One region of the Streptococcus suivaginalis genome, then DNA from elsewhere that is predicted to be linked to it. Evidence: predicted binding sites of a transcription regulator. Region 1 holds the regulator's gene; each other region holds the start of a gene.
The links. Region 1 encodes Rex, which represses fermentation and respiration genes when NADH is low (regulators of the CRP and FNR family bind a similar motif). Its sites were predicted from a motif close to TTGTGAANTANTTCACAA; they were not measured.
Positions count from the first base shown of each region.

Region 1 (7,597 bases):
ATTGTCAAAGGCCAAGTTATGACAATGCAATGCCTGTCGTTCAATACCTAATTCTAAACTCCCCCCATACAGATCATCTCCCAGTAAAGGAAAACCGATATGGGAAAAATGCACCCGAATCTGGTGGGTTCGACCAGTATGAAGTTGAATATCCACTAGATGAACATCTCCCCAAGACTGAACGACACGATAGGAAGTATGGGCATACTTGCCATCCTTTGTCACACAGCGCGTGATGATGCTATCTGTCGGACGACCAATCGGAGCAATAATTTCTCCAACTGCATCAAGTTGGCCCGAACCTTGAACCAAGGCAAAATACCGTTTGAGAATGGTCTTAGCTTGTAGCTGTTTGTCCAAGCGAGCATGCGCATAGCCATGTTTTGCAAACAACATGATGCCGGAAGTATCCCGGTCTAAGCGCGTGACAATATGCACCTGCTTGTTCTCATAGTTTTGCTTGACTAAATAGCCCTTGACAAAGTTGGCTATGGTCGAAGAATGAATGGAACTAGGGATCGATGCATAACCAACTGGCTTGTTTATAGCTAAGAAATTCTCATCTTCGTAGAGAATCTCTAGAGGAAAATCAATTGGCTCCAGTTGACCTGTCACATCTTCCTCAGCCGGTATATCAATCGTAACCTTATCACCGATATCAAGCAAGTAGGTCGCTTTTTCTTCTCTGCCATTTACTAAAATCAAACCACCTGTATATTTGATTTTGGCAAGCAAACTCTTTGAAACCCCATGTTTTTTCAAGAAAACCTTGATTTTGACATGTTGGTCCGCAACAAATTCAAACCGCATCTATTCAACCTCTCCAATAAAGGCATCCTTGACCCGATTCCAAAAACTGGTGTGACTTGGACTAGCTACAAAATGAATCTTTTTCTGATCAATCTGGTAATCAATCTGCTGGATCTTGTCATAAGTGTAGTTTTTGTTGTCAATGGAGATAGAATAACGATCATCATGCTTAGGCTCAATGACAATCTTATCTTTCTTTGGAACCACAATCGATGATCCAAGAGTTCGATAAACACGATTATTCAAACTAGCTACTTCTGCAATCTGAAGCGCTTCGATAGTCGGATGCAGGACTGCTCCTCCTAAGGATTTATTGTAGGCCGTAGATCCAGTTGGTGTCGAAACCGAAATCCCATCACCACGAAAACGCTCAAAAGCTACACCATTAATAAAAACATCGGCAACCATGGTTTTCGACAGGCGCTTAACGGTTGCTTCATTCAAGGCACGCATGGTCAATACCCGACCATCCATCAATTTCACCTTCACATTTAAAATAGGGTAGGACACCCGCGCTCCAGTATCGAGTGCAAGATTATCCACCAGTTTATCGACTTCAAAATCACGGTAATCTGTATAGAAACCCAGGTGACCAGTATGAATCCCTACAAATCGAACATGGTCAATCAATTTTTCGTACTTGTGAAAGGCAGAAAGCAACATTCCATCCCCACCTATCGAGATGACAACATCTGGATTTTTAGGAGTTAGAATGAATTTTTTTTCTTTTAACTTCATCCAAAGACTTTGCAAGACTTCTTGACTCTTCGGATTGCGGCTGGCCATCAAGGCTACTTTTAGTCTATCTGTATTCTTCATCAGTATCGTCGCTGTTTCCGACACCATCGTTTACCTTACGATTTGGTGGATTAAAAAGCACCTGGGCTTCTTGTATATCATCTCGGATTTGCCGCATCTCCTCATCTAATTGGTAAGCAATTTTTGCTGTAATTTCCAAGCGTTTCTTGATTTCTTCAGGGAACTTACCCTTGTACTTATAATTCAATGAATGTTCAATGGTTGCCCAAAAATTCATTGATAAGGTCCTGATTTGAATTTCTGCTAAAACAGTTTCATTGCCATTTATGGTATCAACAGGATAAGAGATAACAACGTGATAGGAACGGTAGCCGGAAGACTTCATATTGTTGATGTAATCTCTTTCATGGAGAATCTGCATGTCCTTGCGTTTTCTCAAGATAGCTAGGACTTCTTCGATATCATCAACGAATTGGACCATTATCCGAACTCCCGCAATATCTTGCATGTCTTGCGCTAGCTGCTCGTAAGAAATATGGCGTAGGGCCATCTTCTCTTTAATGGACTCAACAGGCTTCACTCGACCTGTCACGAATTCAATCGGTGAGTGACGGTTGGCCTTATGGTACTGTTTGCGAATACCTCGCAACTTGATTTTCAATTCTCCAACTGTTTGGATATAGGGATCTAAAAAACTTTCCCAGTTAAATTCCATCCGCACCTCCTAAAAATGATTGATACGCACAAGGAATATTATACCACATATACTAGATTTTAGTATATAAATAGCCTGAAATCACTGCTATGATTTTTCCTTTTCCAGTGCATCTTTCTAGCTTATAAACTAGTCAGAATCGTTTTTTTGGTGTATAATATTTTGAAATAAATTGAGGAAAAAAGAATGGACAAGACAAATTTAGAAATTGAGTTTAAAACACTGCTTTCACTAGCGGATTATCAGGCACTCCTGCCCTTATTTCAGAACGTTCCTTTGGTCAAGCAGACCAATCACTACATTGATAGTCCAGATTTTCAGTTGAGAACTAATAGATGCTCTCTCCGTATTCGTACCTTTGTTGAGCAGGCAGAATTGACTTTAAAAATTCCACAGGAAATCGGCAATTTGGAAATCAATCAAGTACTGGAACTAAAAGAGGCTAAAAGACTTCTTGAAAATTTTCAGTTGCCGGACGGCCCCGTCAAAGCCTGCCTTGAACAAAAACATCTAAATCACCTCCCCTTATCTGTATGGGGCTCCCTTACCACCCAGCGAAAGGAAATGGAGTCTGACATTGGCTTGATGGCCTTAGACAAAAATACTTATGGTGATCAGATTGATTTTGAACTGGAACTTGAAGTTCATCAAGCTAGCAAAGGTGAAAAAGATTTCCAAGACTTTCTGGCCAAACATGATATTCCATTTCGCTATGCTCAGAGCAAAGTAGCACGAACAGCAAAAAATCTATTGTCCGCAAAATAAAGGACAATAGATTTTTTTTACTGAAAAATATGGATTTTTTTGATAAAATAGAAAACAGTTAGAGTCCAAAAGGCTTGGACAGAGTTGAAAACAAAAAAGGAGTTTATTTCATGGTACAGCCATACGGTGACAAGCAAATCAAACTATTTACTCTTAACGGAAATCCTCAGATTGCAGAAAAAATTGCTCAGTCTGCTGGCATTCCACTTGGAAAGGTCTCGTCACGTCAATTCTCTGATGGAGAGATCCAAATCAACATTGAAGAAAGTGTTCGTGGTGTTGACGTTTATATCATCCAATCTACTAGCTACCCAGTAAATAACCACCTCTGGGAACTACTCATCATGGTTGATGCCTGCAAACGTGCATCAGCTAACACCGTTACCGTTGTTATGCCTTACTTTGGCTATGCTCGTCAAGATCGTACAGCTTCTCCTCGTGAACCAATCACAGCAAAATTGGTAGCCAACATGCTGGTGAAAGCTGGCGTGGACCGCGTTTTGACACTTGACCTTCATGCAGTTCAAGTTCAAGGTTTCTTCGACATTCCAGTCGACAACCTCTTTACTGTACCTCTTTTTGCGAGCCACTATTTGGAAAAAGGGCTGTGTGGTGAAGATGTTGTTATCGTCAGTCCAAAAAATTCTGGTATCAAGCGTGCGCGTGGCTTAGCTGAGCATTTGGACTCGCCAATTGCCATTATCGACTACGCTCAAGATGATTCTGACCGTGCAGAAGGGTATATTATCGGCGATGTTGCCGGTAAACGTGCGATTTTAATTGATGATATCCTAAATACAGGTAAAACCTTCTCAGAAGCCGCTAAAATTGTTCAAGAAGGTGGAGCTACTGAAATTTATGCAGTTGCTAGCCATGGCTTATTCGCTGGAACTGCTGCTCAACTCTTAGATCAAGCACCTATCAAAGAAATTTTGGTAACTGACTCTGTTGCAAGCAAAGAACAACATCCCAAAAATATTGCTTTCCTTACTGCAAGTGACTTGATTGCGGATGCCATTATTCGTATCCAAGAACGCCGTCCAATCAGCCCGCTCTTCAATGTCGCTCATCCTGAAAAAAACAACTAGGAGATCGTTTGATTTATTTCGACCATGCTGCAACGACTCCCATGTCATCAGCAGCCTTAAAAACTTATTTATCCATCGCCCAAACAGTTTATGGCAATCCATCCAGTATTCATAGTGCGGGCAGATTGGCTCATAAAGAATTGCGTCAGGCACGACAAACTATCGCAACTGCTATTGGTGTTCATGCTGACCAGATTATCTTTACATCTGGAGGTTCTGAAGCCAACAATCTCGCCATTAAAGGCTATGCCTTGGCTAACCAAAGTAAGGGAAAACACCTGATAACCACTGCTATCGAACACCATTCCGTTTTGGAAACCATGGACTATTTAGCAACACAACACGGTTTTGAGGTAACCTATCTTCAACCAGTAGATGGTAACATATCGGCTCAACAAGTGAAAGAGGCACTAAGAGCTGATACCATTCTCGTTTCAATCATGTATGTAAATAATGAAACTGGTATGATTCTTCCCATCGAAGAGATTGCCACAGTTCTTGCTGATCACCCAGCTCGCTTCCACGTGGATGCTGTCCAGGCTATCGGCAAACTACCGATTCAGCTAACAAATCTAGCTGTTGATTTTCTTTCAGCATCGGCCCATAAATTTCATGGACCTAGAGGAGTCGGTTTTCTCTTTGCCGCTGACATGCATTTCCATGCCTTGATACACGGAGGCAAGCAGGAGGGACAACGTCGAGCCGGAACTGAAAACCTTGCAGGTATTGCTGCTATGGCAACAGCCTTGACACAGCAGTTAGAAAACATGGAGAGCAATACGAAGCTTGTCCAAGATTTAAAAGACTATTTGCTTGAACAGCTGAGTTCACTCCCCCATTATCTAAATTTACCAAAGAATCATCTTCCATATGTCTTGAATGTTGGTTTACCAGATACGCTTAACGAACAGGTACTTATGCGGCTTGATTTAGCAGGTATTGCCCTCTCTAGTGGCTCTGCCTGTACCTCTGGTGTCATCCAAACCAGTCACGTTTTAGAAGCGCTATACGGCAAGAAGTCGCATCGTTTGAAAGAATCCCTCCGGATTAGCTTGGCGGAATCCAACACCAAGGAAGAAATTGATCAATTAATTCACCAACTATCACTTATATTAGGAGTTTAATATGGCTTTTGAAACATCCGTCAGCTTGAAAGACTGTTTATATACCTACGAGATCAGTCCTCAGATTAAAAAATATACTTTAAAGGACACCACTTTCGAAGAAACCAAGGCAGGGCATTTTCAATTAACTCGCCTTCTTGAAGAAATTCCAAATTCAAAAAAAGGATTTCTGTTGAAAATCATAATTAATAAAGATTTGACTGCCTTTAAAATCAATATTACAGACCAATCCGGTTTGCGTATTGTCAATATCTTCAAAGAAAATAGCAACCCCGTTATTCAAGAAAAATTTTACTTTTTGCTAGAAAGTCTTGTTGATCGAAATATCTTCAACAAGATTGAGAGATAAATATGATTAAAATTACCTATAAAGATGCCTATCAGCAAGTTCGAAGTCAAGAGTTTCCTGATTTGGCAGCTGCTCAGCTAGCATTTTCTGGCTGCCTTACCTTACCCGATTACTATCCTGTTCTGTCACTGACAAAAGACAGTGAGGACTTGGGCTTTACTGGTTCGATTGGTCAAGTTTACCACTTTTTACAAAGTCTATAATCAACTATCTGGTTTTCTTAGCAACGATTTCACAAATCCTCTGCTTTTGGAAAACCAGATTTTTCTTGTCATTTTCCAAGCTAATCTGTTGCAATATTCACAAACTTACTCTAGAATATTTTTAGAAACTGAAGGAGAATATCGAGTGAAGAACGAAAAATCGTCTATCCCAAGAGCAACAGCCAAGCGTCTGTCGCTCTACTACCGTATTTTTAAACGCTTTAATGCAGAAAATATTGAAAAAGCTAGTTCCAAAGAAATCGCTGAAGCCATTGGTATTGATGCCGCAACTGTCAGAAGGGACTTTTCTTATTTCGGTGAATTAGGTCGCCGTGGTTTCGGTTATGATGTGAAAAAACTAATGGAATTTTTCGCAGACATCCTAAACGATAATTCCATTACTAATGTTATGCTAGTCGGAGTTGGTAATATGGGACGAGCCCTACTTCACTATCGCTTCCATGAGCGCAATAAAATGAAAATCGTGATGGCCTTTGAAGCAGATGAAAATCCTGCAGTTGGAACTGTGGATGCAGGAATTCCTATCTATGCGATCTCTGAAATTGAAGAAAAAATCAAGGAAGCCAAGTCACAAACTGCCATCTTAACTGTCCCAAGTAATAAGGCACAAGAGGTTGCAAATATCTTAGTGGCTGCTGGTGTAAAAGGCATTCTGAGCTTTTCACCTGTCAATCTCTCTGTTCCAAAAGATGTTGTAGTCCAGTACGTTGATTTGACAAGTGAACTACAAACCTTGCTCTACTTTATGAGAAAAGACTAGTTGAAGGTATCAACCAATTCCCCCTCTTCTCGAAAACTAAAATAACGCGACTTTCCAACAATTAGATGGTCCAAAAGCACAAGTCCTAGCATATTGCAGGACTTTTTTAATGCCTGCGTAAACAAGAGGTCATTCTTACTTGGCTGAACAGAGCCAGATGGATGATTATGAACAATAATCACACTTGTTGCCATGTTTTTGACAGCATAGTAGAGGATCTCTCTTGGTTCTGCGATGGACTTATTGACACTTCCGATGAAAATCGTTTTCTGCTGAATAATGCGGTTTTGGGTATCCAAATAAATAGCTACCAGATGCTCTTGCTTTTTATCTCCCAACTCCTGCATCATGCGAGAAGCTAGTTTTTCGCTGCCTAAAACTTTTTGTTGGAGAGTGATTTCAGACTGGTGAATTCTACGCCCCAATTCAATCATGGCTTGAATTTCGATTGCTTTGACGCGACCAATTCCGCAGATCGATTGTAATTCTTCGATGGACATTCCCTTCAAATTTGCCAGATGATCCACCTCTTTTAGGATTTTTGTAGCCAATTCCTGGACTGGGTGCTGCTTGGTGCCAGTTCGAATAAAAATAGACAGCAATTCTTGATTACTAAGTCCTTCAGGTCCTACTTCCAGAAGTCGCTCTCTTGGTAATAATGAATTCTGTTGAAATGAAATACTATACATTATTTCTCATCCTCCTACTTCTTCTATTCGAAAAAAAAAAGAGAGAGCAAGGCTCTCTTTTTAAAGTTGAATTTGATTGTAAGAAATTTCAAATGAATCTAAAATCTCTGCATCTGTCTCATCAAAAGCTGTTACCGTCTCAAGCTCTCCTTTGACAATGGTTCGCATAGTGGCTGCTGCATCTTCACAAGTTACAAGCGTTACTTGGTTCTTCCCTTCAACATCATCAATCACATAGACGCTTTCTGGTGTCACAACTTCAACACTAGTTACAACATAGGTATAAACATTTGTTTTGTCCGTCAAGTAGATTT
Region 1 covers NZ_CP118733.1:1,064,139-1,071,735, forward strand. The annotation lists gene PXH68_RS04935 (RluA family pseudouridine synthase) at 1-810, opposite strand, end outside; gene PXH68_RS04940 (NAD kinase) at 811-1,629, opposite strand; gene PXH68_RS04945 (GTP pyrophosphokinase) at 1,613-2,284, opposite strand; gene PXH68_RS04950 (CYTH domain-containing protein) at 2,471-3,049, shown strand; gene PXH68_RS04955 (ribose-phosphate diphosphokinase) at 3,160-4,137, shown strand; gene PXH68_RS04960 (cysteine desulfurase family protein) at 4,146-5,261, shown strand; gene PXH68_RS04965 (DUF1831 domain-containing protein) at 5,263-5,610, shown strand; gene PXH68_RS04970 (DUF4649 family protein) at 5,613-5,813, shown strand; gene PXH68_RS04975 (redox-sensing transcriptional repressor Rex) at 5,959-6,594, shown strand; gene radC (RadC family protein) at 6,591-7,283, opposite strand; gene PXH68_RS04985 (class A sortase) at 7,344-7,597, opposite strand, start outside.

Region 2 (7,597 bases), 830 kb from region 1:
TGCGAAATGGCTTCGCTCCGCAATTGATATAAAATATGCCACTGGTCATCCCAAAATACCAGCGGAAGGAGGACGGCATAGGTTCGTTCCAAGCCCAAGGGTTTGGGTCTGCGGTTATTTAAAAGAGAATGAAGTTTGTCCTGCATGTCTATTCCTCACTAACTAGTGTTACTCTCCATATCTTAGCACAGGTCTCTAACTGGGGCAAGTAATTGCTCCTACAAATAAAAGGGGGACGCCCGCCCCCCTTATTTCCCTTTTAACATGCCCAAAATACCTCGGGTCACCACGCGCCCTACCTCTCTACCGACCTGACTCATCAGATTTTTAGTAAAACGGTCCATAGTTGAATCAGTTCTGCGACTGGTTGACTGGCTAGCTTTTTGAGCAGCTTTCTCCGCTTTTTCTTGGGCTTTTGCCGCTGCCTGTGCTTCTTTTTCTGCTTCTTTGGCTTCCTTTTCAGCCTGCTTTTTCTTTTCCGCTTCCTCAGCAGCTTGAAGGAGGGCAGCCTCTTTCTCCTGCGTCAGAGCTGTGATCTGTTCATGGGCCGATTGGCGGTCCACCATCTCAGCATACTTGTCCAGAAGACTGGATTTGTTAATCAGGTTCAAGACTGTTGTTGGCTCTACAGTTCCCAAAAGACTCTTAGGTGGATAGATAAGAACTCGATCTGCCAGACTCGGAGTTCCGTCCTCCTGCAAGGTGGAAACCACTGCTTCCCCTACCTGCAATTCCTGAATGACTTTGGCTAAATCAAGACCCTCTTCTTGGCGGAAGGTCTCAGCCACTGTTGTCACCGTCTTGAGCTCTTTTGGCGTAAAAGCACGAAGACCGTGTTGGATGCGGTTTCCCAACTGTGCTGCCACGCTATCTGGAATGTCTGTCGGATTTTGAGTAACAAAGAAGACACCCACACCCTTGGAACGAATCAGTCGAACAATCAGTTCAATTTTTTCCAATAGAACCTTTGGTGCATCTTTGAAGAGCACGTGGGCTTCGTCAAAGAAGAATACTAATTTTGGTTTGTCCAAATCCCCTTCTTCTGGTAAACTTTCATAAAGTTCTGTCAACAGACTGAGCAAAACAGTTGAATAGAGTGTGGGTTGATTAAAGAGGTCCTTGGCATTGAGAATGTTAATGACTCCACGACCATCTGAGCTAGTGCGCATCAAGTCAGCAATTTCCAAACTTGGTTCACCAAAGAATTGATTGCCACCTTGCTGTTCCAAAACCACCAGGCTACGAAGAATGGCTCCAACTGAGCGAGCTGGGATATTACCATAATACTTGCTGAGCTCTTCAGCATTTTCAGCCACGTAGTTAAGCATAGCCCGCAAGTCCATCAAATCAAGCAAGAGTAGACCTTCCTGATCTGCTACACTAAAGATGATGTTCAAAATACTTTCCTGGGTTTCGTTTAGTCCCAAAATTCTGGTCAACAAGACAGGACCCATCTCTGAAATCGTCATGCGAACAGGAATTCCCTCCTGGCCCAAGACATCCCACAATTCAACTGGATAGGCTGCTGGCTGGTAGTCACCATACTGCGTTGCTTCCAAACGGCCTGGGTCAATCTCCTTGCTGTTTTCCGCCGCCAGACTAGTCAAGTCTCCCTTTATATCGGCCAGAAATACTGGAATCCCTGCATCACTCAACTGCTCTGCCAAGACTTTAAGGGTCACCGTTTTACCCGTCCCTGTTGCTCCAGCTATAATCCCGTGCCGATTAAGTCGTTTCAAGGGAATTTCTGCGATTGTTTTACCATAACCAAAGGCAATTGTTTGTGACATATTGTCTCCTCTTTTCCGATCTTTTCTATCTATATTGTAGCATAGTTTCAAGAAATCAGAAGGAGAAAAGAGCCAGCTTCTTCTTAAAATCTCGCCTATTTCCGACTTAGAGGGCTTGGAAATTTTCAGGAGAAAAATGAGAGCGATTACTTTGTGTTTTTGCCGAAAAACACTTACTATTTTAGTCATTTTCTGTTATACTCGTTTATTGTGAGAAACTTTTCAATATCCGCTAACAAATAAAGGAGACTATTATGGCAGAAAATCAGGATACACTCATTTACAACATAGACAAGAGTATCAAGAAAAAGGCTGACTTGATTGAAAGCAACTTCTTTGCCTATGCGATTCGGGCAGCCATGGCCAGCGTTTATCTGGCAATTGGTTTGGCAATTTCAGCCTATGTCGCTGACAAGCTTAACCACATCGTGGATGGCTTGGGTAAATTTGGTTACGGACTTATGTTCGGTTGGTGCTTGGTCATGATTCTCTACATGAATGCCGAGCTCGGTACATCCAACATGATGTATATGACTTCCGCTGTTCACCGCAAGGTTATCCCAACCAAAACTGCTCTTAAGATTTTAGCAACCTGTATCTTCTTCAACTTCGTTGGTGCAGTGATTGTCTGCTTCCTACTCTCTTACACCCAACCTTACCAAGTTGGTCACCTAGACGAGCATAGCTACTTGATCCAGGCTACGACTGCCAAACTGATGAAGACCCCATTGACCCAGTTTGTCGAAGGGATCTTTGCCAACATCGTGGTCAACATCGCAGTCTTTATTTCTATGCGTATGAAAGACGATGCTGGACGTGTGATTTCCCTCATCTTTATCATCTTCATCTTTGCCTTCCTCGGCTTTGAGCACGTAATTGCCAACTTCTCAACCTTCTCTCTTGCTTTCTTTGCAAATGGCGGAGCTGTCGAGGGAATGACGGTGATGAGCGTATTGACCAACTTCCTCTTCTCAGGTCTTGGAAACTTTGTCGGCGGTGGTATCCTGATCGGCTTCCTTTACAGCTGGCTCAGCAATAAATCAAAACTCTATGTGGACTAAACTACAAACAGGACTGGAATACCAGTCCTATTTTTTTGAAAAAATTTCCCTCAAATGACTTGACAATTTATTTAAGTGGGTGTATATTTTATATATAGTAAATTTTGATATATACAAAAATCAGTATATAACAAATATCAACCTACAAGGCGATCATCATCGAAAGGAGTGAGCCGCATGCATTTTCCCGTACCTGCAGTGCTGACGGAATTTCTCATTATGGCCATTTTAGAATCCAATGATTCCTACGGCTATGAGATCTGTCAGACCATCAAGCTGATTTCCAACATAAAGGAATCTGCCCTCTATCCCATTCTGAAACGCTTGGAACAACAGGATCTCTTGACCACCTATTCACAGGAATTCCAAGGACGGATGAGGAAATATTATAGTTTAACCCAGCTAGGCCATGAAGAATTGGTCCAACTCAAAGAAGACTGGGATATCTATACGACTACTATCAACGGCATCATAGAAGGGAGTGTCCGCCATGACAAGAACTGAGTACATGGAGCAACTTGAAAAGCATTTGAAAAAGTTGCCCCACAAGGAATACTTGGAAGCCAGAAACTTTTTTGAAGAATATTTTGACGAGGCTGGTCCTGAACGTGAAGCCGATATCATGGAAGAGTTAGGGTCTCCTAAAGAAGCAGCAAATGAACTGATCAACAACATGCTCAACCGTCAACTGGAAGACCCAAATCCAACAGAAGATGTGACCAGTCCACAAGACAAGCGCTTCTTGCTTACTTTGGCCTTGTTGAGCGCTGCCCTTCTTATCTCTGCTTTCTTCCTCTTTGTTGAACCACTGCTTGGAATCATGGGAATATTCTTGGTCACCATCAGCACAGCTTTTTACATCGGAAAGAACTTAGAGCAATTGAAACATACACGGAAAACAGTTTGGTTGGCCAGTCTTGCTCTGATTACCCTTCCGATTACCATCCCTCTTCTTCTCTTGCTGATCGGGGCCTTGCTAGGCTTGGTATTATTAATTGTCGCCTTCATCATTGGTGCATTTGGCTTGGGAGTCGGCTTGATGGTTACTGGCGGTTCCTTGATTTGGGAAGGATTTACCTTGCTTTCAAAAGGATTCAATGTCTTCATCATGGGCTTTGGCGCTGGCCTATCCTTGTTTGGTGCGGCCATCCTACTCTACCTTTTGACTGGATTTTTCACCTATTGGGCATGGCGCTTAGTCAAAACCTTCTTCCAATGGATCTTGAAACGAGGTAAACGAGCATGAAAAAGAAACTTACTATCGCCCTTATCACGGGCTTTGTCAGCTTGATTTCTGGCTTGATTCTGGTTGGAATTGGATTTTTCTCTGGAGGTCTCAACCGCCTGGAAGAAATTGCAAAACCGAATCAGGTTCAAACATCCTATACTTCCCTATCAGAAATCCAGATTAAAGATCTTCCGCATTCGGTCACAATCAAGGAATCAACCGACGGACTCTTCCATGTGTCCTATGCCAACTCAAAAAATAACACCCACAACACAGTTGAAGTCACTGAGAAAAATGGCATCCTGGCCCTTAGCTCCAAAAATCCCCAACTGTCCATTCAAGGTATCATGCAGTTTCTCGGAGAAAGATTAGCCGATGACGCTATCGACATCTACTCTGTTACCATTGAGGTCCCAACAGGTAAGCAACTGGACAGACTCATCAGTAACAATGCCTATAATCGCTACTACGATAGTCTCTACATTGAAAATGTCCATATCAAGGAAATGACCGTCGAGCAAGGCGGGACACTTTATCTCAACAATGTCCAATTGGATTCAGGTACTTTAAGTAGTTACTATACAACAGATATCAGTAAATCAACGATTAAAAATACCACTATCTCTGCACAAGGTGACAATATCCTGTTCTATCAGACCCAGCTCGAAAATGTTTCTGTTGAAAACTATGGCCAACTGGATTTGATTGAAGGAACTCTCCTAGGAGACAACAAATTCCTCCCACACGAAGACCGAGCTTATACCGTGACCAATATCGATCTGACTGACCAATCATTAGCAGACATCAACCTCCAGATTCAAAATAAGCTTGACTTAAGAAGTCTAGGCGAATTTATGGGCTACTACTACGAGTCAGATGAAGAGTGGGAAACTGCCCAAAGCGAATCAAGTCTGATTGACGAAAGTCAGTTGAAAGATATTGGTATCTTTACAAGAGACCAGTATGAAAAACTAGAGGTCAAGGAAACAGAAGATGGTTTTAGTCTGACTGTTGAGAAAAAAGAAAGCAAAAACAAACTAAGCCTTGACGCAACCAACGCGACTATCAACTTCCGTGATCCAAAATAATTTTCTTACCAAATAAGAAAATTCAAAACAAAAGGAAAAAACACAGACAGTTCCAATTGATTCCAATCGAATCGAACCCTTCTGTCTGTGTTTTTCTTGTATTTTCTTTCCCTTGTTTGATATTCAGTAACGATCTAGTTTCAAGTAAAGAGACTGACAAGAGATGGGAGTGATTTGTCACAAACTTTCAAAATTAACATACTTATGAATCTAGGCAATCTCTTTCTATTACTTTTCTTCTTTGGACTTGCGAGAAAGTAGCCAATAACCTAAAGCAGCCAGACTGACTAGCGAACAGACCGCCTGATAGAGGAGGGGAACTCCCCTTCCTTTAGCGACTACCTGATGATTCTTTTGATTTTGCTCTTGAGGAATTGCACGAGTCCTTGGCAAATAGTTAACCTGATTTTGCTCCCAATCCCTGTTAAAGGAGTCTAGAAGCATAGCAGCACAGCTTGATGAATTTGACTGTAAATTTGCACCATCGCTCTTGTTTAATCTTGAGTTGCTTGTCATCTTCCCAACAAACTGATTAGAAGCCTCACTTTCTCTACTAAAGCCTCCCCTTACGGCTGGTCCGCCATCCACTTCTTCCTCGAAACGAATAGGAGGTTTGCCCGCTGGCAATCCATACGTAACGGAAGAACCAGGGAGAGACAAATGACCCGCTGGAAACTCATGCGTGACGGAGGAACCATGCACCAAAAGATGACCTGCAGGTAATTCATGCGTAACGGAAGAACCGTGAACCGAAAGATGACCTGCAGGTAATTCATGCGTAACGGAGGAACCGTGGACCGAAAGATGACCTGCAGGTAATTCATGCGTGACGGAGGAACCGTGGACCGAAAGATGACCTGCAGGTAATTCATGCGTGACGGAGGAACCGTGGACTGAAAGGTGACCCGCTGGCAATTCATGCGTGACGGAGGAACCGTGGACTGAAAGATGACCCGTTGGCAACTCGTGTGTAACGGAGGAACCGTGGACTGAAAGATGACCCGCTGGCAATTCATGCGTGACGGAGGAACCGTGGACTGAAAGATGACCCGTTGGCAACTCGTGTGTAACGGAGGAACCGTGGACTGAAAGATGACCCGCTGGCAATTCATGCGTGACGGAGGAACCGTGGACTGAAAGATGACCCGCTGGCAATTCATGCGTGACGGAGGAACCGTGGACTGAAAGAAGACCCGCTGGTAATTCATACGTAACGGAGGAGCCAGAGACTGAAAGATGACCTTGAGACAGAGAATGCTGGACAGCTTCTCCTTTCTTCTGCATAGGAATGACTAGTTGTTTCATTTCCGACTCCAAAACAGTCGTCAATTCAGCCGAAGCAACGACCTCATTAACTGCTGACAAGGCCTCATCATACCTAGCCTCTAGCAAGGTTCTAAAGTCATTTTTTTCTTTTTCCGAAAATTCTTCCTGACTCATTATCGCTAGAAGAACTGCTTCTTTCTCTGTCGCCAATTGCTGTCTCGCCAACTGCCTTGCTGCTTCAATGGGATTGAAATATTCTTCCCAGTAGGTTTGACCGAGTTTGATGGTATGAACATAATCCAGATGAGAACCAACAGAGTTTTTCACAACATTGTTATTTAAACGAGGATTGCCAGAAGAATCACGCGTGATTCCCATCCGTTTCAAGCCAATCGGCTGGTGCTGATCATCCGAATCCGTAATATAAACCGCTCGAATCAATCCCTGCTCATCATACTCAGCCCCCCAGACCGTCACAATGTGGGTTGTCGTCCCAAATGTTCGATAGGCCAGTCCCAATAATCCCTGATTTTCCAAGGTATTGCGGACCAAATTTCCAAAATAGTGATAGTCTCCACTAAACATTCGGTCAGTCAATAGTTTCTCCTTAAAAACAGCATGGAAAAAACCACCACGTTTATCCGGTACCAAATCAGGATTTTCTAAGTTGACCCCTCCTTGATGTTTGGGCGGATAGCCATTGATGAAAAGATCCACCAGGGCATCCGATACAAACCCATTCAAGCGACGACCGTAGTAAGCCTTGAAAAGATTAAAAATCCGACTGTTTTGCTGGTCTTCAAAAGAATCTGTGTAGCGTCGCACATCTGTCAAAGAATAGTCCTGCTGCCCTAGATCAGCTCCATATTTCTCACTAATGAATCGTTCCACATAATCCTTATTTTGTTCCAACCACCAATGCAGCATATTGGAAGAAACTGCTGCAAAGCACAGGTTCAAGTCTTCTATGGAAGCATCCAAACTCTTGTTGGCATCGTAGTAACCCTTTCCAGCTTCAAATGGCATCGAATACTCAACAAACTCACCCGTTACTTCCTTCTCAAAGTCACCAGCCTCTCCCATACTTGGTGGCGTTACCCCTTGCGCCCAAATTATTTCACGGGTCTCCCCACTTTCTGTGACATAGTGGCTGGTCGGTTGAGA
Region 2 covers NZ_CP118733.1:237,140-244,736, reverse strand. The annotation lists gene PXH68_RS01215 (NUDIX hydrolase) at 1-146, opposite strand, end outside; gene PXH68_RS01210 (helicase HerA-like domain-containing protein) at 249-1,790, opposite strand; gene PXH68_RS01205 (formate/nitrite transporter family protein) at 2,045-2,851, shown strand; gene PXH68_RS01200 (PadR family transcriptional regulator) at 3,029-3,355, shown strand; gene PXH68_RS01195 (DUF1700 domain-containing protein) at 3,342-4,097, shown strand; gene PXH68_RS01190 (DUF4097 family beta strand repeat-containing protein) at 4,094-5,167, shown strand; gene PXH68_RS01185 (IdeS/Mac family cysteine endopeptidase) at 5,396-7,597, opposite strand, start outside.
Region 2: a site for Rex is predicted at 1,999-2,016, ahead of PXH68_RS01205 (formate/nitrite transporter family protein). Genes of this name have one in related genera too.

Region 3 (7,597 bases), 870 kb from region 1:
AGTTCTCATGCTAATAAATTGATTGGGAAGGATCTATCATGGGACACACCATTGCAGATTTTCGGAATCTATTAAATCAGATTGAACAAATCAGTGAAACCATTGCAAAGGAATATGATGTGGAACACCTGGCAGGTCCACAGGGTTGGGCCTTACGTTTCATAGCGGAACGGTCTGAAGTTGAAACCTTTGTAAAAGACATTGAAGCCGAGCTAAAGATTTCCAAATCCGTTACCAGTAATCTGGTCAAGCGAATGGAGAAAAACGGCTTTATTCAGGTTTTGCCATCTCAGGTTGACAGACGTTACAAGCAGGTGGTCTTGACAGAGAAAGGTCAGAGCAAGATTTGTCACCTAAAAGCCTTTCATGAGGAAATGCACCGCTCGCTTTTTCAGGGAATTCAGAAGGAAGAATTTCAACTGATTAAGCAGGTTGCCGATCAATTAAAAGAAAACATTCGAAATTATAAGGAGAATTACCATGTTTAAACAAGCAATTCTACGCTATAAATGGTATGCCTTGGCCTGTATCACCTTGACATCGATTGTCGTTATTACGACCCTCTTGCAGCCCAACTACTTAAAGGATGTCTTGGCAGCAGTCTTGGCTAATGACAAGGAAGAGATTGTTCGTGTGGGCCAGTTGCTCTTGGTGATTGCGGGGATTGGTCTCTTGGCTGGTCTGGCTAACACTATTGCTGCGGCGAAAATTTCACAAGGGGTATCTGCGGATATTCGTGAGCAAACCTTTCGCAAGATTCAGAGCTTTTCTTATGCTAACGTTGAAGAATTCAATGCGGGGAACTTGGTCGTTCGGATGACCAACGATGTAACCCAGATTCAAAACTTGACCATGATGCTCTTTACCATCTTGCTACGGGTTCCCCTCCTCTTTATCGGAGCCTTCATCATGGCGGTACGGACCATGCCAGAACTCTGGTGGATGATTATCCTCATGGTGGTCTTGATTATGGCCATTATGGCAGTTGTCATGGGGCAAATGGGACCACGTTTTGGGAAATTCCAGTCCCTTATGGATAAGATGAACAGTATTGCCAAGGAAAACCTACGGGGAATCCGAGTAGTCAAGTCTTTTGTACAAGAAAAAAATCAGTATGCCAAGTTCAAGAAAGTATCCAATGAACTCTTGGACCTCAACCTTTTTATCGGCTATGGTTTTGCTATCTTGCAACCCTTGATGATGTTTATCTCTTACATGGCGATCTTTGCCTCGCTCTACTTGGTGTCTGGGATGTTGAAAACCAACATGGAAGCAGTTGGTGGCTTTACTTCCTTTATGAGCTACCTCATGCAAATCATGTTTGCCATTATCATGACTAGCTTTATGGGGATGCAGGCTTCACGTGCTGCCATTTCTATTAAACGTATCAGTGAGGTCTTGGATACGGAGCCTGCAATGACCTTCAAGGATGTGGCGGATGAAGAATTGACTGGTAAGATTGTCTTTGACAATGTTAGCTTTACCTATCCACACGATACCGAGCCGACGTTGAAAAATATCTCATTTGAGATTGAACCAGGGCAAATGGTCGGTGTGGTTGGTGCAACAGGTGCGGGTAAATCTACTCTTGCTCAGCTGATTCCGCGTTTGTTTGACCCGCAAAAAGGAACGGTATCCATCGGTGGCCGGGACTTGAAAGAAGTAAGCAAGAACACCCTGCGTGATACGGTATCGATTGTCTTGCAAAAGGCTATTCTCTTTTCGGGAACCATTGCAGACAGCCTGCGTCAAGGGGCACCTGGTGCTGATTTAGCAAAATTGGAGCGGGCCGCAGGTATTGCCCAAGCCAAAGAATTTATCGACCGCTTGGATGATACCTATGAGAGCCAAGTAGAAGAACGAGGAAATAACTTCTCTGGTGGTCAGAAGCAGCGGATGTCCATTGCACGTGGTGTGATTGGCGAGCCTAAGGTTTTGGTCTTGGATGACTCGACCTCAGCCCTGGATGCCAAGTCTGAGAAACTAGTCCAAGAGGCTCTCAACCATGATTTGAAGGGGACAACAACTGTCATCGTTGCCCAGAAGATTTCTTCTGTTGTCAAAGCTGATAAGATTTTGGTTCTTGACGAAGGTCGTCTGATCGGCCAAGGTACCCACGCTGAGTTGGTAGCTACGAACGATGTCTACCGTGAAATCTACGAAACACAGAAAGGGAGGGAGGAATAGATGAAGACGTTACGTTTTTTCTGGTTTTATTTTAAACGCTATAAACTGTCCTTTGCTGTGATTTTTCTAGCCATTGTGGCAGCGACCTACTTGCAGGTTAAGACACCTGTTTTCCTTGGAAATGCCATTACAGAAATGGGAAAAATTGGACAGGCTTACTTTGCTTCGGTACAAATGGGTCAGTCAAATTTCAAACCTGACCTGTCTGATTTTAACGGGGTTATGCTCAATCTTTTCTTTGCCTATGCGGCGACGGTTGTGGCTTCCTTGATTTACACCCTCCTCTTCACGCGTATCGTGGCACATTCGACCAACCGTATGCGTAAGGGCTTGTTTGGCAAGCTGGAACGTTTGACAGTTGCCTTCTTTGATAGCCACAAGGACGGGGATATTCTTTCTCGCTTTACCAGTGATTTGGACAATATCCAAAACGCTTTTAACCAGTCCTTGACCCAAGTGGTGACCAACATCGCTCTTTATGTTGGTATGGTCATCATGATGTTCCGTCAGGATACTCGCTTGGCCTTGGTGACCATTGCTTCTACGCCAGTTGCCTTGATTGCCTTGGTCATTATCATCCGCCTATCACGGAAATACACGGATAAGCAACAGGCTGCGGTATCTAAGCTCAATGCCTACATGGACGAGAAAATTTCTGGACAAAAAGCGATTATTGTACAAGGTGTACAGGAAGAAACGATTGAAGGTTTCTTGGAACTCAATGAAGAAGTTCGCCGTACGACCTTCAAGGGTCGCTTGTTTGGTGGAATTCTCTTCCCATTTATGAATGGGATGAGCTTGGTCAATACGGCTATTGTTATCTTTGCAGGCTCCAGCATTGTTCTCAACGATAGCTCGCTGGAAACAGCTGCCGCACTTGGTTTGGTGGTGACCTTTGTTCAATATTCGCAACAGTATTACCAGCCAATCATGCAGGTTGCTGCCAGCTGGGCAGAATTGCAGTTGGCTTTCACAGGAGCTCATCGTATTCAGGAAATGTTTGATGAGCCTGAGGAAGTTCGCCCTCAAAACGCTCCGCTATTTACCGAATTAAAAGAAGGTGTTGAAATCAAGGACATCGACTTTGGCTATCTGCCGGGTCAGAAGGTCCTGGACAAGGTGTCAATCTCTGCTCCTAAGGGCAAAATGGTGGCGGTCGTTGGGCCGACGGGGTCTGGTAAGACTACCATTATGAACTTGATCAACCGCTTCTACGATGTCAATGGTGGTAGCGTGGCCTTTGACGGTCGCGATATTCGGGAATATGATTTGGATAGTTTGCGGGATAAGGTCGGTATTGTCTTGCAGGAGTCGGTACTCTTCTCTGGCACTATTGCGGACAATATCCGCTTTGGCGATGAGAGTATTTCGCAAGAAATGGTGGAAACCGCAGCTCGTGCCACCCATATTCATGACTTTATCATGAGCTTGCCAGAGGGATATGAAACCTTTGTGACCGATGATGAGAATGTCTTCTCCACAGGTCAGAAACAGCTGATTTCCATTGCCCGTACGCTCTTGACAGATCCGCAGGTCTTGATTTTGGACGAAGCAACGTCTAACGTTGATACCGTAACGGAAGCCAAAATTCAAAAGGCTATGGAGGCCATTATCGCAGGACGGACCAGCTTCGTTATTGCCCACCGCCTCAAAACCATTCTCAACGCGGATGAAATCATCGTCCTCAAAGACGGAAAAGTTATCGAGCAAGGCAATCACAGCCAGCTCCTTAAACAGGGCGGCTTCTACGCCGAACTCTACCACAACCAGTTTGTGTTTGAATAGTAAAAAATAACAGCCAAGATAAGCAGGCCACAATCCTTAAACTTTTAGGATGTGGTTTATCTTGGCTGTTTTTGTAGTATCATTACTGTTCAAGGTGGTTGGTTTTGGTCTGATTGAGCCAAGCATAAGCAATTCCAATAAAGAGGCCGGCTCCAAGCCAATTTCCAAAGAAAACAACAATCCACTGACGAAGAATATTTACTATAGTAAAGGTATCTACATTAGTACGAGCAGCATTAAAGGCTAAGAGCATGAATGATGCGAAATTGGCGACCAGATGCTCATTGATGAGGAAAACGAACATAAAAATGGAGGAAATGATGACAAAGAACTTAGCAGACTGTTCTTTGATGAGCATGAAGCCAAGGATTGCCATATTTACAAACATATTAGCCGTGATCCCTTCAATAAAATTGCTCCAGTCAGATTTTCCAAGTTTGATGGTAACGGCATTGACGACAAAGCTCTTATCAGAGAGATTGAGGTAGGAAAAGGACTGATTGAAGAGCCAGGCTAGAATAGTAGCGCCTACAAAGTTAAAGAAAGTACAGTATAGCAGCATCTGTGTCACTTTTTTCCAGCTAATTTGCTTATAGTAGGCACCAGTTGTGAGATACATCATGTTAGAAGTGGCTAATTCACCACCAAAAATAAGAACAAAAACCAGCCCAATAGCAAAGATGAAGGTAAAGACAAAGCGCGACAAACTTGGAAATTGACTGGCAATAACGTCTGCTCCGATAATACCGACAGCTGTTGACATAGTCAGGTAGGCTCCTGCATACATAGAACGCAAGGCATAGCGGCCTAGACTTTCGTCAAAAAGGGCTTCTTTTTTTGAAACAGCAACTGAAATTTTTTCTTGAAATGGTGACATAGGAACTCCTTGTGAAATCAATATCAATGTTTTTGTTTGAAAAATATGGGAGTGGGAAAGAACTCGACCAGTCTAAAAAGAGTTCGTCTTCCCACCCCCGCACAGTTGATTAGGCCAGATTTGGAGTGTAAAAAACGAACAAATCTGCCAATCAACCACTGCGCTGAGATGTTGACACGAACTCTGAGAAGAGGTGCTGGGCTTTCTTCCCAGCCACTATATGTGAACGATTAGTGAGCGGATGCACCAGAATTTGCATCTGTCGGTGTGGAAGTAGCAGGGGCACTACCAGCATCTGATGCACCAGAGGTTGCGTCAACATGTGCAGGAGCTGCGGCAGTTCCCGAACCACCAACCAAGCGTTGACCAGTAGCTTCAAGATACCAATCTAGCCATGGTTTGAAATTAAAGATAATTTCATTGATACCAGCGTAGGATCCGTCAGGATAGTACATAGCTTGGTAGTTGTGGGTGTTGATAATTTCAGCAGGGGTACCGGGTACAATGGTACGAACATATTCCTGGTTACCATTACGCAAGGTACCGACAACCCATTCAACATTCTTCATGCGGGCAGGAGGTAGCGTACCGTGGACAGTTGACAGGCGATTTCCTACTTGAGCAAGTACCCGTTTACCCAACATGGTATCAGGTTCTTGGTGACTATTGTTGTAGTAGAGGAACTGGTTATTATCATCTGCATAGGTCAATTCAAATGGCATCGCATTGAGGAACATATTGAGTTGGTTAACGGTCAACAGACCATTGTCCAGTTTAACATAGGTGTCTCCCTCAACTGCGTTAACCAATTTAGAAGCCTTTTCTAGCCAATCTGGATCATCGGGATCCACACCAGTGATGGTCGTTGCGATTGGTTTGGTACAGTCTAAATCTTCTGGTGCGATTGGTTTTGGTTTTTTCAATTTGGATACAACACCGACATACTTGATAAAGTTGTCTAGACAGCTTTCTAAGAATTTCACGGTGCCTTCATTGATGATATTGCCCTTATCGTCAAAAGCTTCTTTGGCCTTACCAAGGAGGAATTCATTACCTGGTAGTGTGTAAGCATTGACACCTGGTGCATCTAAAATTTTCCGTAGGTGAACTTGGGCACGAGAAGTTCCTTGATCGTAATAAGAAGCCCCGATAATCATAACTGGTTTATTTTCAAATGGATGTAAATTGAAACTGAGCCATTCCAGAGTACTCTTAAGGGCAGGGGTAATGGTATGATTGTGCTCAGGTGTAGCAATGATGACACCATCAGCACGTGTGATTTTGTTGTAAAGGTATTGGATCGCAAAACTATTAGACTGGTCTTCGTCCTGATTGAACATTGGGACATCTTTGATTTCCAAAAGCTCTAATTCAAATTTTACTTTAAAGTGGCGTTGAATAAATTGCAATAGCATGCGGTTATAAGATTGGTCTGCATTAGACCCGACGATTCCGACAAATTTCATAGTATATTCCTCTCTTACAGGTTTTCCCAATCGAAGTTTTCAGCTTCTTTTTGGAGTAATTTTTTTGCGTTAGACAGCTTGCCAGTCATGGTGACAAAGAGGCGGAAGTCATCAAAGATGGCATCCAGTTTTTGACTAGTTTCTAAATCAATGAGCTCCCCATTGGCATCAAAGGCTTGCAAGGAATGTGACAATAAAAATTCATCTGGCAAGACAGTGGCCTTGAGTTCAGGAGCGTTGAGAATTTGACGTAGCTGTAGTTGGGCACGAGAGGAACCAAGTGTTCCATAAGAAGCACCAGTAATCATAACTGGTTTGTTTAATAGTGGATAGACACCGTATGATACCCAAGCAAGGGCATTCATAAGGACAGCTGGAATAGAGTGGTCATATTCGGGAGTTCCGATGATGACTCCGTCAGCAGCCTCAATTTTTGCGACCAATTCTTTGACAATTTCTGGTAATTCTCGATTGGCTGGTTTATTGAAGATTGGGAGTTCCTTGATTTCAACCAGTTCGATATCTGCCTTATCAGCGAAGTGCTGTTCAATGTACTGCAAGAGTTTGCGGTTGGTTGAGCGAGCGGAGTTTGTTCCGACCAGTCCTAGAAGTTTCATAGCGTCTTCTCTCTTTCCTAAATTTGGTACCTTTATCATACCCTTTTATCCAATAAAATGCAAGCGCTTTCTGAAAATGTGATAAAATTGTTCAAAAATTCACGAGTTCTTTTGGTATAATATTAGTATGCAGAGAATATTCTATCTAGTATTTGGTTTTGTTAGTTTGATGGTTGGTGTCATTGGGATTGTTTTACCGATAGTTCCGACAACCCCTCTTTTACTTTTGGCTGGTTTTTGCTTTGCGAGAAGTTCAAAAAGGTTTGAAAAATGGCTACGCAATACAAAAATTTATCAATTTTACGTAGCTGATTACGTTGAGACCAAATCCATTTCCCGTAAACGAAAAAAGCAAATCATCTGGCAAATTTACTTACTTATGGCAATTTCTATCTGGCTGGCTCCTATTTTATTGGTCAAAATAGGACTGGGACTGTTAACAATCTTCATCACTTACTATTTGTTTTGGGTCATACCGGAGAAATAAAGTCAGATTTGAGGGTTGAACATCGTCCTAAAAGACGGAAAAGTGATTGAGCAAGGCAACCACAGCCAACTCCTTAAACAGGGCGGCTTCTACGCCGAACTCTACCACAACCAGTTTGTGTTTGAATAAATTCAAAATTCCAGCCATTAGGTTGGAGTTTTGCTTTACCTTGTATTTC
Region 3 covers NZ_CP118733.1:1,931,211-1,938,807, reverse strand. The annotation lists gene PXH68_RS08835 (MarR family winged helix-turn-helix transcriptional regulator) at 39-488, shown strand; gene PXH68_RS08830 (ABC transporter ATP-binding protein) at 481-2,187, shown strand; gene PXH68_RS08825 (ABC transporter ATP-binding protein) at 2,188-3,972, shown strand; gene PXH68_RS08820 (formate/nitrite transporter family protein) at 4,055-4,849, opposite strand; gene PXH68_RS08815 (NAD(P)H-dependent oxidoreductase) at 5,080-6,315, opposite strand; gene PXH68_RS08810 (NADPH-dependent FMN reductase) at 6,330-6,932, opposite strand; gene PXH68_RS08805 (YbaN family protein) at 7,060-7,419, shown strand.
Region 3: a site for Rex is predicted at 4,859-4,876, ahead of PXH68_RS08820 (formate/nitrite transporter family protein). Genes of this name have one in related genera too.

Region 4 (7,597 bases), 820 kb from region 1:
CTATGGCCAGGTAAAGCCCTCCTGCCTCGGCAACCGCAGGCTCTGTCCCCAGCAAACCAAGCAAGCTCTGGCCGAACAAAATAGACAGCAAACCCAAGATGCTACTCAGCAAGACTGTCAACTTCAAGGCCTCTCCAGCTGCTCTACTGATTCTCTCCTGGTCACCTTGACCGACAGCCTGGGCTAAAAGCGAAGCCACCGCAGCCGCCAAGGCAATAAAAATCGCCTGATAAATCGCCATGATATTGCTGGCAACTGACACACCTGACAGAGCGACCAAGCCCAGAAAGGCCACCAAGTAAGAATCCACCATACCCATGACCATTTGAAGCATATTTTCCGCCATAGCTGGTAGAGCGATTTTTAACAAGTCTTTGTAAGTTTCTTTCATCTTTATCCAATTTATCCAATTCAAAAGGGGCTTTCGCCCCTCATTTCTATTAAACACCCAAATAGCGCTCTACTTCAGCCTGCATATCTGCAGCTGCAACGACGGTATTGTGGCGGACAGGTGCTGTTTCCAAACCGTCCACAGCTGGTGGTAGGGCTACACCTGAAATCTCATGCAATTTTGCAAGAGCTTCAAAGTCGGTCAAGCCTGACTGGCCTGTCACCGCTTCAACCGCAACCACTGGGAACTTGTATGGACTGGCTGTAGAAGCAATCACTGTCGGAGTCTGGTCCCCTGTTTGCTCCACATACTGTTTATAGACAGCTGAGGCAACAGCCGTATGTGGATCTTCAATGTAGTCTGACTCGTCATAGACACGCTTGATTTCCGCAGCAGTTTCTTCTTCTGTCGCAAAGGCGGCAGCAAAGAGAGAGAGGATATCCGCGTCAGCCCCTTGAATGTCATACTGACCAGATGTGTTCAAGGCTTCCATCAACTCAGCTGTTTTTGCAGCGTCATTGCCAAAGAGGTGGAAAATCAACCGCTCCAAGTTAGAGGACACCAAGATGTCCATGGACGGACTAGTGGTCACGCGGAAGGTGCGGTTCTTGTCATAAACGCCAGTCGAGAAAAAGTCGGTCAAGACATTGTTGTCGTTGGACGCACAGATGAGCTTGCCAACTGGCAGACCGATCTGCTTAGCGTAGTAAGCCGCCAAGATGTTGCCGAAGTTGCCTGTCGGAACGGTGAAGTTGACCTTGTCACCCGCCGCAATCTCACCAGTCTTAACCAGCTGAGCGTAGGCATAGACATAATAAACAATCTGGGGCACCAAGCGACCGATGTTCATGGAGTTGGCTGATGAAAACTGGAGCTTCTTAGCCGCCAACTTGGCACGAAGGGCCTCATCATTGAACATGTGCTTGACGTTGGTTTGGGCATCGTCAAAGTTTCCGTCAATAGCCACCACGTGGGTATTAGCACCTGTCTGAGTAGTCATCTGCAATTCTTGGACCTTAGACACCCCGTCGCGTGGGTAGAAGACGATGATTTGCGTGCCAGGAACGTCTGCAAAACCAGCCATGGCCGCCTTGCCTGTATCGCCTGAAGTCGCGGTCAAGATGACAATCTCATTCTCCAAACCGTGCTTTTTAGCCGCAGTCGTCATCAAGTAAGGGAGGATGGACAGAGCCATGTCCTTGAAGGCAATGGTTGAGCCACGGAAGAGCTCCAAGTTGTACTGACCTTTTAGCTTGACAACTGGGGCAATAACTGGCGTGTCAAACTTGCTGTCGTAGGCATTGTTGATACAGTAGTCCAGCTCGTCTGCCGTGAAATCATCCAAGAAAGCCGACAAAATCAGCTTGGCAACTTCTTGATAAGAAGCGTCTTTCAAAACAGAAAAATCCAGATCAACTGCAGGAATCGAAATCGGTGTAAACAAACCACCGTCGGTCGCCAAGCCCTGTAAAATCGCCTGACTAGCCGACACAGTATTTTTTGCATCGCGTGTTGATTGATATACTAATGTCATGGTATCCCTCATAAAAAATCTATTTTTTCTATTCTACCACAAATTGACAGAAAATTCCCAAGATATAATCAAAAACCCTTTACCTCATTCAAAAAAATGCTTTATTTTTTTTACAAATTTATAACATTTTCACCTGTGTCGGTACCTGGGTTGGAAAAAGCGAGCAAGCAGACTTTATTCAAGTCACCATCGCAGCTGATGGCGGTGTTGAAACAGGTGTTCGTTACAACCATAACCCTGAACAGACAGAAACATTTTCCGCACGAATCGACCAAAGCCAACTCTTATCTGATTCCGCCATTATCCTAGATCAATACCAAGGCAATCACACTGCCCTGATCGCTGGGACAAATGGACTTGGTGGCTGGTTGGTTCAATACCCTGTTGGCTATCAGTTAGAAGCAGGCACTCTCCAAATCAACCTATGGAACCTTTCTATCTTTGATAGCTTAGATCCCCAACAACCAGCTCTTCTTACCATTCAACTTAGCCCGCAAGAGGCAACATAAAAAATCTCCTTCATTGAAGGAGATTTTTTTGACTGCCTAAATTATTTGATACGACCTGGACGCTCTTTGTAACCATAGTAAGCATCTTCGATGATTTCTTGCATATGGTCAACCATTGCGAGGCGAGGGTTAGCAGGTGTACATTGGTCTTCATAAGCAAGAAGTGCCAATTCACGAGAGTGTGCTTTGAGTTCTTTCTCATCAACACCTTGGTCTTTCAAGTTCATCTTGATACCCAAGCGTTCGCCGAGTTCATAAACTGCTTTCGCGTAAGATGCTACACCTTCTTCTGGTGTTGAAGCTGGAAGTCCAAGCATTTTCGCGATGTCTTGATACTTCTCATCTGCACGGTAGTAGTTGTACTTAGGCCATGTAGCGGTCTTAGCTGGACGAGTACCGTTGTAACGGATAACGTATGGAAGCAAGATAGCGTTGGTACGGCCGTGAACAGTGTGGAAACGTCCACCAAGTTTGTGGGCCATTGAGTGAGAAATACCTAGGAAGGCGTTGGCGAAGGCCATACCTGCCATTGTTGATGCGTTATGCATTTTCTCACGAGATTCCCAATCTGCTTCTTTTACAGATTTTTCAAGGTTTTCAAAGACCAACTTGATAGCTTGAAGTGCCAAACCGTCTGTGTAGTCGTTGGCAACAGTAGAAACGTAAGCTTCTGTCGCGTGGGTCAAGACGTCCATACCTGTATCTGCTGCTACAAAGTCTGGCACACTCATAACAAATGCTGGGTCAACGATGGCAATGGTTGGTGTCAATGAGTAGTCAGCAAGTGGGTATTTACGGTTGTTTTTCTTATCAGAAATAACGGCAAATGGCGTAACTTCTGAACCAGTACCAGATGTAGTTGGGATACCAACATACTTAGCTTTTTCACCCAATTCTGGGAATTTGAAGGCACGTTTGCGGATGTCCATGAATTTTTGAACAAGGTCACGGAAGTCAACTTGTGGTTGCTCGTAGAAGAGCCACATGATTTTCGCAGCATCCATTACAGAACCACCACCGATTGCGATGATTGTGTCTGGTTTGAAGGCTTTCATTGCTTCTGCACCGCGTTCAACTGTTGTGATGTCTGGATCTGGTTCAATATCTGAGAAGACGGTGTACATCACTTTGTTTGAGCGAAGTTGCAATTGTTCAATTACACGTTGAACAAATCCAAGTTTCACAACGACTTCATCGGCTACGATCATGACTTTCTCAACATTTGCCATTACTTGCAAGTATTGAATGGAGTCACGTTCAAAGTAAATTTTTGATGGGACTTTAAACCATTGCATATTATTTCTCCGTCTTCCTACTTTCTTGATGTTGAGCAAGTTAAGGGCACTTACGTTGTCACTCACTGAGTTGCGTCCGTAAGAACCACATCCCAAAGTAAGAGATGGAAGGAAGGCGTTGTAAACATCACCGATACCACCGAAGGTTGATGGTGAGTTCCAGATAACACGGATAGCTTTTACGCGTGTACCGAATTCTTTAGCCAAATCTTCGTCAGCTGTGTGGATAGCAGCTGAGTGTCCAAGACCGTGGAATTCAACCATTTGACGTGCTGCTTCCAGACCTTCTTCACGGCCTTCTACTTTCAAGACAGCGATAACTGGTGACAATTTTTCACGTGTCAATGGCTCTTTTTCACCGATTTCAGCTACTTCTGCTGCCAAGATGTTGGTACCTTCTGGTACTTTAAAGCCAGCTTGTTCTGCAATCCATGCTGCTGGTTTACCAACGATATCAGCATTCAATTTGCCTTCTGCACAGTTTTTGCTGTTAGCTTTCACGCCGAAGCAGAATTCTTCCAGAAGAGCTTTTTCTTTCTTATTCACAAAATAAGTGTGGTAAGACTTGAATTCTTCTACAAATTCATCATAGATGTCCTTGTCCACAATAACAGCTTGCTCAGATGCGCAGACCATACCATTGTCAAATGACTTAGACATAACGATATCATGAGCTGCTTGACGGATGTTTGCTGATTTTTCCACATAAGCTGGTACGTTACCTGCACCTACCCCAAGGGCTGGTTTGCCACAAGAGTAAGCTGCACGCACCATTGCGTTACCACCTGTCGCAAGAATTGTTGCGATACCATCGTGCTTCATCAACTCTGAAGTTGCTTCCATAGATGGTTTTGTAATCCATTGGATACAGTTTTCAGGCGCACCTGCTGCTACAGCTGCTTCATAGACAACGCGGGCTGCGTGTGCTGATGATTCTTGTGCAGATGGGTGGAAGGCAAAGACGATTGGGTTACGCGTTTTAAGAGCAATCAATGATTTGAAGATGGCTGTTGAAGTTGGGTTGGTTGTTGGAGTAACCCCACAGATAACACCCACTGGCTCAGCAATCAAGGTCAAACCAGTTACTTCGTCGTCTTCAATCACGCCAACAGTTTTCACACCGCGCATGTTGTTAACAACGTGTTCGCAGGCGAAGAGGTTTTTAGTCGCCTTATCTTCAAAGACGCCACGGCCAGTTTCTTCATGGGCATGCATGGCCAAGACACCGTGTTGATCCAAGGCAGCTACTGACGCTTTCGCAACGATGTAGTCAACTTGTTCTTGATCAAGAAGACGGAACTCTTCGAGAGCAACGAGACCTTTTTGCACCAACTCATCAACGTGAGTGCGAGCTTCAGCTAGTTTTTCTTCTGGTGATACTACTTTTTTATCAGCCATTGGGATTCCTCCAAAATGTTCTTTTTTCTAGTCAACTTCCTTTGTTAACTTTTTCACAAATATATTCTACACCATCTTCTTGGATTTGTAAAGAGTTTGTTAAAAATTTCACAAATTTTTCCAGTTTCTTGTGAAATTTGCTGCAAGATTCCTTTTGTTTTAGGGTTTTCAGTCCTAGTTTGTGAAAGAGATTTTGCTGAATTCTTGGATTTCACAAGACTTTTTTGAATTCTCACAAATGATAGCGCTTACTATTAGTATATCAAATCCACTCTGTCTTTTCAATCTGTTTTTTGAACAGAAAAAAGCAGTGCCTTAGGCTACTGCTTCTCCAATGCTTCTAAAATACTTGCAAAATCTGTTTTAAGTGTTTCCAAGCTTGTTTCAACTTGACTTCTTGTCTGGTTATTTTTAACCACCACCTGTCCTGATTCGATTTCGCTACCACCTAGGGTAATGATGGCCTTGGCTCCAAAGACATCTGCCGACTTAAACTGGGCCTTGAGCTTGCGGTCCAGATAGTCGCGCTCTGCTCGGAACCCTTGCTTGCGGATGGCTTGAACCAACTCAAGCGCTCCGTCATTGGCCTCCTGACCTAAAACTGCGATGTAGACATCTAACTGGGTGTCAAGAGGAAGCTCAATACCTTGCTTTTCAAGGACAAGAATGAGGCGTTCAATCCCCATACCAAAGCCAAAACCAGCGGTTTCTGGCCCACCGAAATAAAACACCAGGCCGTCGTAGCGACCACCAGCACAGATGGTCAGGTCATTGCCACCCACCTCTGTCATAAACTCGAAAATAGTGTGGTTGTAGTAGTCCAGACCGCGTACCATGTTGGTATCAATGGTGTAAGCAATCCCCAAACTGTCCAGCATGGACTTGACTGCTTCAAAGTGGGCTGTACTTTCCCCATCCAGATAGTCCAAGATAGACGGTGCATTTTCCACCGCAATCTTGTCTTCTTTTTCCTTGGAATCCAACACACGCAATGGATTTTCTTCCAAGCGACGCTGGCTATCCTTAGATAGCTGGTCCTTGAGTGGCGTCAGATAGTCAATCAGGGCCTGACGATAGGCGGCACGGCTCTCTGGATTACCCAGACTGTTGAGGTGGAGGCGAATGTCCTTGATCCCCAGCTCCTCAAAGAAGTGGTAGGCCATAGCAATGGTTTCCACGTCTGTCGCTGGATTATTGGAACCAAAGCTCTCCACACCAATCTGGTGGAACTGACGAAGACGACCTGCCTGCGGCCGCTCATAACGGAACATTGGACCCATGTAATAGAATTTAGCTGGCTTTTGTACTTCTGGGGCAAAAAGCTTGTTTTCGACATAAGAGCGAACAACCGGTGCTGTCCCTTCTGGACGTAGGGTAATATGGCGGTCGCCCTTGTCATAGAAATCATACATTTCCTTGGTCACAATGTCTGTGGTATCCCCAACTGAGCGACTAATCACCTCGTAATGCTCGAAAATCGGTGTGCGAATCTCAGCGTAATTGTACTGTTTGAAAATGTTCCGAGCAAAGTTTTCCACGTATTGCCACTTGGCCGTGTCCTGCGGTAGTAAATCTTGCGTTCCTTTTGGTTTTTGTAGTTTCATAATAAAGTGTATAAAGCCAACTTATATCAATCGAAGTTGTGCTTATTCCTTTCCAAATTAAGTCATAAGGGCTCAAACTCTACCAGCCGAGCCTTGCAATCCTCCTTATTTTACCATAAATGCTCTGCTATTTGCCAAAAAAGTGAAAAAAATCTGTCAAGTAACTTTACTTTACAAAAAACTTTTGTTATACTGTTAAAGTTGACGAAAGTCATACACACTATTTTAGATTTAAAAAGGGCTATGCCCTTATATTTAACGGAGGAAGAAAGAAATGGCAGTACCTGCACGTCGCACTTCAAAAGCGAAGAAAAACAAACGTCGTACTCACTATAAAGTAGCAGCTCCAACTGTGAAATTTGATGAAACTACTGGAGATTACTCACGTTCTCACCGTGTATCTTTGAAAGGATACTACAAAGGACGTAAAATCGCTAAGGCTGCTTCAGCTGAATAATAGAAGGGAGATACCATGCGCGTAAATATTACACTTGAACACAAAGAATCTGGTGAGCGTTTGTACCTTACTTCAAAAAACAAACGTAACACTCCAGACCGTCTTCAATTGAAAAAATACTCACCAAAATTGCGTAAGCACGTGATTTTTACTGAGGTGAAATAATTGAACTGAAAAAGCACTTGAAATCAATGGTTTCAAGTGCTTTTTTGATTTCTATAAAACACCCAACTACGAAACACTGCATCCAATCCACCTGCACATCTGTTTAAATTAATTTTCTTGAAATTTTTATGAAAACGATTCATGATAGATGACCGGAGGAAAAAACATGTCTAAAAAGTTTTTAGCCGAATTAATCAGTACATTTATGTTGGTCTTTATTGGGACTGGCGCTGTTGTTTTTGGT
Region 4 covers NZ_CP118733.1:247,781-255,377, reverse strand. The annotation lists gene PXH68_RS01270 (MATE family efflux transporter) at 1-391, opposite strand, end outside; gene thrC (threonine synthase) at 441-1,925, opposite strand; gene PXH68_RS01260 (hypothetical protein) at 2,294-2,434, shown strand; gene adhE (bifunctional acetaldehyde-CoA/alcohol dehydrogenase) at 2,476-5,127, opposite strand; gene hisS (histidine--tRNA ligase) at 5,448-6,731, opposite strand; gene rpmF (50S ribosomal protein L32) at 7,006-7,188, shown strand; gene rpmG (50S ribosomal protein L33) at 7,204-7,353, shown strand; gene PXH68_RS01235 (MIP/aquaporin family protein) at 7,520-7,597, shown strand, end outside.
Region 4: a site for Rex is predicted at 5,224-5,241, ahead of adhE (bifunctional acetaldehyde-CoA/alcohol dehydrogenase). Genes of this name have one in related genera too.